Linked DNA regions of Sinorhizobium fredii. The protein of the gene in region 2 binds, or shares a complex with, the protein of the main gene of each other region. Links are inferred from orthologs where the notes say so. Each region holds a gene or a part of one and is shown on either strand. Other genes may lie near its edges.

Region 1 (3,512 bases), 1.7 Mb from region 2 along the record:
TCGGCTTCGGCCATGGCAAGGCACGCGAAGTGCCGGAGGCCATCCGCAAGGCGACGGAAGCCGCCAAGCGCGACCTGATCTTCGTACCGCTGCGCGGCGGCCGCACGCTGCATCACGACGTTAACGGCCGCCACGGCGCCGGCAAGGTGCTGCTGCGCTCGGCCAAGCCCGGTACCGGTATCATAGCCGGTGGCCCGATGCGCGCCGTCTTCGAAACGCTCGGCGTTCACGACGTCGTTGCCAAGTCGACCGGTTCGTCGAACCCCTACAACATGGTTCGCGCCACCTTCGACGCGCTCAAGAACCAGATGCACCCGAAGGACATCGCGGCACAGCGCGGCATGAAGTACGCCGCGCTCCAGGCCCGTCGCGTTGCCGCCGGCGCTGCTTCCGAAGAATAAGGGAGCTGACAGATGGCTAAGAAAGAAGTTGCCAAGAAGACGGTTACCGTCGAGCAGATTGGTAGCCCCATCCGCCGTCCCGCCGTACAGCGTCAGACGCTCATCGGTCTGGGCCTCAACAAGATGCACCGGGTTCGCACGCTGGAGGACACTCCGGCCGTTCGCGGCATGATCCGGGCCGTCCAGCACCTCGTTCGCGTCGTCGACGAGAAGTGAGGGGGATCGAGATATGAAACTGAATGAAATCAAAGACAACGAAGGCGCAACCAAGAGCCGCAAGCGTCTTGGCCGCGGTATCGGCTCCGGTTCCGGCAAGACCGCCGGCCGCGGCGTGAAGGGCCAGAAGGCCCGTTCCGGCGTGGCGATCAACGGCTTCGAAGGCGGTCAGATGCCCATCTACCGCCGTCTGCCGAAGCGCGGCTTCAACAACATCTTCGCTTCGGAGTTTGTTGTCGTGTCGCTCGGCCGTATCCAGACGGCAATCGATGCCAAAAAGCTCGACGCCTCGAAGATCGTCGATGCGGCTGCCCTGAAGGCGGCCGGCGTCATCCGTCGCGAGAAGGATGGCGTTCGTGTCCTCGCCGACGGCGAGCTGAAGGCGAAGATTTCGCTCGAAGTCGCAGGCGCTTCCAAGCCGGCCGTCGAGAAGATCGAAAAGGCCGGCGGCTCGGTGAAGCTGCTGGCAGCCGCCGCTGCGGAATAATATGACTGATGAACCGCCCGGGGTGCTTCACGCCGGGCGGTTTTGCTCCCATATGTGAGCCTCACGTCCGAGGGCGGCGAATCACTTGCCGCGAAAGGGACACAACGGAAACCACGGTGAGGCATCCGATTGCAGCGACAATCGCCTCGCGCCCGGTTTTCATCGACGAAGACTTACTCTTGCCGGAACTGACCGGGTTTCTCCCGCTGTTTCCGAGACTTGGTACGCGGAGAATTGCATGGCTTCTGCAGCGGAACAGCTCGCCTCGAACCTGAATTTTTCGACTTTCGCGAAGGCGGAAGATCTGAAGAAACGGCTCTGGTTCACCCTCGGTGCGCTTCTGGTTTACCGTCTTGGCACCTATATCCCGCTGCCCGGCCTCAACCCGGCCGCGTTCGCCCAGGCCTTCCAGGGCCAGGCCGGCGGCATCCTCGGCCTCTTCAACATGTTCTCGGGCGGTGCAGTGGAGCGCATGGCGATCTTCGCGCTCGGCATCATGCCCTATATCTCCGCTTCGATCATCGTGCAGCTGATGACCTCGGTCGTCCCGGCGCTCGAACAGTTGAAGAAGGAAGGCGAGCAGGGCCGCAAGGTCATCAACCAGTATACCCGCTACGGCACGGTGCTGCTCGGCGCCTTGCAGGCCTACGGCATTGCCGTGGGTCTCGAGAGCGGTAGCGGCCTCGTCAACGATCCGGGCTGGTTCTTCCGGATTTCGACGGTGATTTCGCTGCTCGGTGGCACGATGTTCCTGATGTGGCTCGGCGAGCAGATCACTTCGCGCGGCATCGGCAACGGCATTTCGCTGATCATCTTCGCCGGCATCGTCGCCCATCTGCCGACGGCGCTTGCCGGAACCCTTGAGCTCGGCCGCACCGGCGCCCTCTCGACGCCGCTGATCCTGGCGATCATCGTCATGGTGGTTGCGGTCATTGCCCTAATCGTCTTCGTCGAGCGCGCCCAGCGCCGCTTGCTGATCCAGTATCCGAAGCGCCAGGTCGGCAACCGCATGTTCCAGGGCGACACGTCCCACCTGCCGCTGAAGCTCAACACCTCGGGCGTCATCCCGGCGATCTTCGCCTCGTCGCTGCTGCTGCTGCCCGCAACGCTTGCCGGCTTCGCCAATGCCGCGACGCTGCCCGGCTGGGCGACCGCCATCGTCGGGGCGCTGGCGCACGGCCAGCCGCTCTACATGTTCTTCTACGGCGCGATGATTGCCTTCTTCGCTTTCTTCTACACCGCGATCGTCTTCAATCCGAAGGACACAGCCGATAACCTGAAGAAGCACGGTGGCTTCATTCCGGGGATTCGCCCCGGTGAGCGCACGGCCGAATACATCGACTACGTGCTGACACGTATCACTGTAGTCGGTGCGATTTACCTGATTTTCGTCTGCATTCTGCCCGAAATCCTCATTTCGCAGACTGGTGTGCCGTTCTACCTTGGTGGTACGTCGCTTTTGATTGTTGTCAGCGTCACCCTTGATACGGTAGCACAGATCCAGGGTCACCTCATTGCCCAGCAGTATGAGGGGCTGATCAAGAAGTCGAAGCTGCGCGGAGGAAAGAGGGGACGATGAGACTTATTTTTTTGGGACCGCCGGGCGCTGGCAAGGGTACGCAGGCCAAGCTTCTGACGGAGAAATACGGCATCCCGCAGCTTTCCACAGGGGACATGCTCCGGGCCGCCGTTGCCCAGGCGACCGAGGTCGGCAAGCGCGCGAAAGCGGTCATGGATGCCGGCCAGCTGGTCTCCGATGAGATCGTCAATGAAATCGTCTCCGACCGCATCGACGCTGCGGACTGCGCCAAGGGCTTCATCCTCGACGGCTATCCGCGCACGGTTCCGCAGGCGATTGCGCTCGACCGGATGCTTGAGAGCAAAGGCCTGAAACTGGATGCGGTCATCGAGTTGAAGGTCGACGAGGCAGCCCTTGTCCGGCGCATGGAGAATCGCGTGGCGGAAACCGTTGCCGCCGGTGGCACGGTGCGCTCCGACGACAATCCCGAGGCCTTCAAAAAGCGGCTGACGGAATACCGGGAAAAGACGGCTCCGCTTTCGGACCATTATGCCCGCACCGGTCAGTTGAAGACCGTGGACGGGATGGCGGACGTGAGAGCGGTCACCGCCGAGATCGACAAGATTCTGGCATAGGCTGCGCCTTTGCCAAAATGGAAGCGCCGGGGAGTTGACTTTTCCGGGTGATTCCTCCAAAGACAGCGTCAACTCGCGACATGCGAAGCGATCGGCGCGGTCTTCAAAACAAGGAAGTCCGGGTACGGTCGTTTTTGACGTGTCTCGAACCTCAATTAACGTGCGGCTCTTCGAGGTCGCGTAACGAAGCACCTATTGCCGGATGGCAACTGGAACGCAAGGAGAATAGACGTGGCACGTATCGCTGGCGTCAA
Region 2 (4,620 bases):
CCGAGCGTCGTCACATAGGTCGCGGCAAGCGCTGCGGCCATCGCCGTCGTTGCAGCGGACGGCAGGCCCGCGACCGTTGCCAGGACCATGAAGGCGAGGATCAGCAAGGGCCGCACGAGGAAGGTCGGGCTCATTGCCGCAACCGGCCAGCTATGGGCGCGCGCCGTGCCGTCCATCACGTCGCCGAGCGCAATCATCGGCAGGGTAATGAGGCCGAGATAGAGGGGCACGAAGTAGTAGCTCTCGATTGCCGTGCCGAAGAGCCACAGACCCGCTGCGCCGATCGCGGCAAGGGCGGTTGCGGAAAGGAGGGCGAAGATGCGCGCCGTCGTCGTCAGGCCGCGGATTTCCGGAAGCTCCGAAGTGGTGCTGTATTCCGGCAGGAACCGGATAACCGCGGTGGGGAGCCCGAGGCAGGAGAGATTGCCGAACAGGACCGTCATCACCCAGACGAAGATGAAGATGCCGTATTCGAACTCGCCCATCAGGCGCGCGAGAAAGATCTGCGAGGCGAAGGCGATTGCCGCGCTTAGGATGCGGATCGCAAAGGCGATCAGCGCCATGCGCTGGGCGCGACTGCGGGTATCGGAGCCGGTGAGCACGGGCAGGAGCCGCTGCACGGAATCGGACAGGCGGTGCCTCAGCGCCGACGGCAGCATTCGTCCGGCCGTTTGACATACCGCCATCAACACGAAGACACCCTGAGATTACGCAATACAGGGCATCACTTCTGCCAGAACAGCGTTAACAAACGGTTCAGCAGGCCGCTCTGCGGCGCGGTCTCGGACGCGAAAATGCCGCCCGGAGGCGGCATCTCGTCAGGCTTCGTAGCTTCCGTGGCAATGCTTGTATTTCTTGCCCGAACCGCAGGGGCAGGGCTCGTTGCGCCCGACATTGCCCCAAGTGGAGGGGTCTGCGGCGTTGCGCTTTGCCGGGGAGGCGGCGCCAAGCGCCACCTGCGCGAAGTCGTCCTCGCCGGTAATCGGGTCGAAATGATGGGCTTCCATAGGCGGCAGCGGCTGCGGCTCCTGGGGCGCCTCGCGCACCAGTTCGACGCGCATCAGCTGCGCCGATACCGCCTGGCGGAGATTGACGAGCAGGGCCTGAAAGAGCTCGAAGGCTTCGGACTTGTATTCCTGCAGCGGGTCGCGCTGGGCGTAGCCGCGGAAGCCGATGACCGAGCGGAGATGGTCGAGGTTGACGATGTGCTCGCGCCAGAGGTGATCGAGCGTCTGCAGCACGACCGAGCGCTCGACATATTGCATGATCTCCGGCCCGAAGCGCTCGGCGCGTTCGGCGGCGGCCTTGTCGGCGGCGGCGGTGATGCGCTCCAGAATGTCGTCCTCGGCGATCCCTTCCTCGGCGACCCATTCGGTAATCGGGAGGTCGAGGTTGAGGTATTGCTGGACGTCGGCCTTAAGTCCTTCCGCATCCCACTGCTCGGCATAGGCTCGCTCGGGAATGCGCTTGGCGACGATATCCCCGATCACTTCGTTGCGCATGTCGGTGACCGTCTCGGTGACGCTTTCCGCGTCCATGAGTTCGAGACGCTGCTCGAAGATGACCTTGCGCTGGTCGTTGAGCACGTCGTCATATTTCAAGAGGTTCTTTCGGATGTCGAAGTTGCGGGCCTCGACCTTCTTCTGGGCGCGTTCGAGCGCCTTGTTGATCCACGGATGGACAATCGCCTCGCCCTCCTTGAGGCCCAGTTTCTGCAGCATGCCGTCCATGCGGTCGGAGCCGAAGATGCGCATCAAATCGTCCTGCAGCGACAGGAAGAACTTCGAGCGGCCCGGGTCGCCCTGGCGGCCGGAGCGGCCGCGCAACTGGTTGTCGATGCGGCGGCTTTCGTGGCGTTCGGTGGCAAGGACATAAAGGCCGCCGGCGGCGAGCGCCTTGTCCTTGAGCTTCTGCACCTCCTCGCGGATCGCCTTTTCGCGCGCATCGCGCTCGGGGCCGGGCTCGACCTCGGCCAGTTCCTGCTGGATGCGCATGTCCGGGTTGCCGCCGAGCTGGATGTCGGTGCCGCGGCCGGCCATGTTGGTTGCGATGGTGACGGCGCCCGGCACGCCGGCCTGGGCGACGATATAGGCTTCCTGCTCGTGGTAACGGGCGTTCAGCACCTGGAATTTCGAGAAGCCGCTCTTCTTCAGCATATCGGCGAGCAGCTCGGACTTCTCGATCGAGGTGGTGCCGACGAGCATCGGCTGGCCGCGCTCGTGGGCCGCCTTGATCTCGTCGATGATCGCCTTGTACTTCTCGCCCGCGGTGCGATAGACCTCGTCGTCCTCGTCGAGGCGCTTGATCGGCAGATTGGTCGGCACTTCGACCACTTCCAGGCCGTAGATGTTGCCGAATTCCTCGGCTTCCGTCGCCGCGGTGCCGGTCATGCCGGCAAGCTTTTCGTACATGCGGAAGTAATTCTGGAAGGTGACCGAGGCGAGCGTCTGGTTCTCGGGCTGAATCTGCACCTTTTCTTTGGCTTCCAGCGCCTGATGCTGACCTTCGGAGTAGCGACGCCCCGGCATCATGCGGCCGGTGAACTCGTCGATGATGACGATCTCGCCGTTGCGCACGATATAGTCTTTGTCACGCGTGAACAGCTTGTGCGCCTTCAGCGCGTTGTTGACGTGGTGGACGATCGCCACGTTCTCGATGTCGTAGAGCGACTCGCCCTTCAGGAGCCCGGCTTGGCGCAAGAGGTTTTCGAGCTTCTCGGTGCCCTCCTCCGAGAAATTGGCCGAGCGCTGCTTTTCGTCGATCTCGTAGTCTTCCGGCGACAGCAGCGGAATGAAGTCATTGATCGTATTGTAGAGATCCGAGCGGTCGTCGAGCGGGCCGGAGATGATCAGTGGCGTGCGCGCCTCGTCGACCAGGATCGAGTCCACCTCGTCGACGATCGCGAAGAAGTGACCGCGCTGCACCATCTGGGCGCGCTCGTATTTCATGTTGTCGCGCAGATAGTCGAAGCCGAGCTCGTTGTTGGTCGCGTAGGTGACGTCGCAGGCATAGGCGTCGCGGCGCTGCTCGTCGGTGAGGCCGTGGACGATGACGCCCGTCGTCAGGCCGAGGAAGCCGTAGATCCGCCCCATCATGCTGGCGTCGCGCTGGGCGAGATAGTCGTTGACGGTGACGACATGCACGCCCTTGCCGGCGAGCGCGTTAAGGTAGACGGGCAGCGTCGCCACCAGCGTTTTGCCTTCGCCGGTCTTCATTTCGGAGATGGAGCGCTCGTGCAGGATCATGCCGCCGATGAGCTGGACGTCGAAGGGACGCAGGCCGAGAACGCGGCGGGCGGCCTCGCGCACCACGGCAAAGGCCGGCACAAGGAGGTCGTCGAGGGTCTTGCCTTCGCCGAGTTGGCTCCGAAACTCCACCGTCTTTGCAGCGAGCGCTTCGTCGCTCAGCGTTTTCATGTCGGCTTCGAGAGCGTTGATTGCGTCCACCCGACCCTGGTAGCCGCGGACGCGGCGATCGTTGGCGGAACCAAACAACTTGCGGGCAAGGCCGCCGAGACTGACCATCCGAATGGTCCTTTCCTTATTTATCGCCCTGGGAGTTTCAGGTCCGGCTCGAAAAACCGTCTAATGCCGTGAAACGCCCGGAAACTGTTCTGGACGCGAGGTTGCGTGACAGATAAGAGGGGGGTCGGATTATGTCAACGCACTTGCGCGGCCGGACGGCTACAGAACCGCCACATTCTGGTGTTGTGCAGCCCCCTCGAAGGGCCGGAGGCAATCGCGCTGGCGGCCAATGGTGAAAGGTAAGAAACATGTCTAGATACAAGACCCTGGCGGCCGCGGCGCTGGTCGCGATGATGGCCGCAGGCGTCGCCCGCGCCGAAGGGACCGATCCGGTCGTCGCGAAGGTCGGCGGGCAGGAAATCCGTCAGTCGGAGCTTGATCTCGCGATCACCAGCCTCGATCCGCAGCTCCAGCGGATGCCCGACGAACAGAAGCGCGCCGCAGCCCTTTCCGCCGTCATCGACGTCAAGCTGCTCGTCAAGGATGCCGAGAAGGAAGGCCTGCAGAACGACGCGACCTTCAAGCAGCGTGTCGCCTTCCTAACCGAGCGCGAACTTCACAACGCCTTCTTCAAGAAGCACGTCGTCGATGCGGTGACGAAGGAAGAGGTCAAGGCACGCTACGACAAGGAAATCGCCGCCATCCCGGCGCAGGAAGAAGTCAAGGCCCGCCACATCCTCGTCAAGACCGAGGACGAGGCCAAGGCGATCATCAAGGAACTGGACGCCGGCAAGAGCTTCGTCGAACTCGCCAAGGCCAAGTCCACCGATCCGAACAAGGACGATGGCGGCGACCTCGGCTACTTCACCAAGGGCCGGATGGTGCCGGAATTCGAGACGGCTGCTTTCGCGCTCGAGAAGGGCAGCTATACAAAGATGCCGGTCAAGACCCAGTTCGGCTTCCACGTGATCCTGGTCGAGGACAAGCGTCCGCAGGCGCCGCCGACGCTCGAGCAGGTCGAGCCGCAGGTTCGTCAGCTCGTCATGCGCGACAAGTACCTTGCGCTGCTGGACACTGCCAAAAAGGCGACCGGCGTCGAGATTTCCGATCCGGCGCTGAAGAAGGCCTATGAAGACGCCGGCAAGGCGCGCCAAGG

Evidence for each region.
Region 1: the proteins of secA (region 2) and secY are in contact, whole or in part, in a crystal structure (PDB 3DIN), measured with the Thermotoga maritima proteins. The link is inferred for Sinorhizobium fredii from one-to-one orthologs. Residues at the interface, in WP_004082002.1 of Thermotoga maritima: Glu261, Ala262, Arg263, Lys300, Ala301, Arg302, Thr303, Ile304, Ile305, Leu323, Tyr324, Asp325, Pro326, Val329, Ser330, Tyr333, Ile336, Lys340, Phe345, Val349, Glu363, Phe364, Tyr374, Ser375, Gly376, Gly377, Glu393, Ile395, Thr482, Ser483; in WP_004081795.1 of Thermotoga maritima: Glu108, Gly109, Glu110, Glu111, Ala236, Glu237, Arg238, Arg239, Ile240, Thr241, Ile242, Gln243, Tyr244, Ala245, Arg246, Arg247, Val248, Thr249, Gly250, Arg251, Arg252, Val253, Tyr254, Gly256, Ala257, Ser258, Thr259, Tyr260, Leu261, Pro262.

Annotation. Positions count from the first base shown.
Region 1 is NZ_CP024307.1:1,508,740-1,512,251, forward strand. Bases 663-3,512 are described here. They hold secY (preprotein translocase subunit SecY), read left to right. Parts: upstream 663-1,342; coding sequence 1,343-2,683; downstream 2,684-3,512. Other genes in these bases: rplO (50S ribosomal protein L15), read left to right, coding at 663-1,104; NXT3_RS07320 (adenylate kinase), read left to right, coding at 2,680-3,258; rpsM (30S ribosomal protein S13), read left to right, coding at 3,490-3,512. Outside these bases: rpsE (30S ribosomal protein S5), read left to right, coding at 1-401; rpmD (50S ribosomal protein L30), read left to right, coding at 414-617; more of rplO, read left to right, coding at 631-662. UniProt on the Escherichia coli protein: The central subunit of the protein translocation channel SecYEG. Consists of two halves formed by TMs 1-5 and 6-10.
Region 2 is NZ_CP024307.1:3,224,655-3,229,274, reverse strand. The notes cover bases 619-3,913. They hold secA (preprotein translocase subunit SecA), read right to left. Parts: upstream 3,525-3,913; coding sequence 819-3,524; downstream 619-818. Other genes in these bases: NXT3_RS15855 (peptidylprolyl isomerase), read left to right, coding at 3,773-3,913; NXT3_RS15865 (lipopolysaccharide biosynthesis protein), read right to left, coding at 619-659. Also shown: more of NXT3_RS15865, read right to left, coding at 1-618; more of NXT3_RS15855, read left to right, coding at 3,914-4,620. UniProt on the Escherichia coli protein: Required for protein export, interacts with the SecYEG preprotein conducting channel.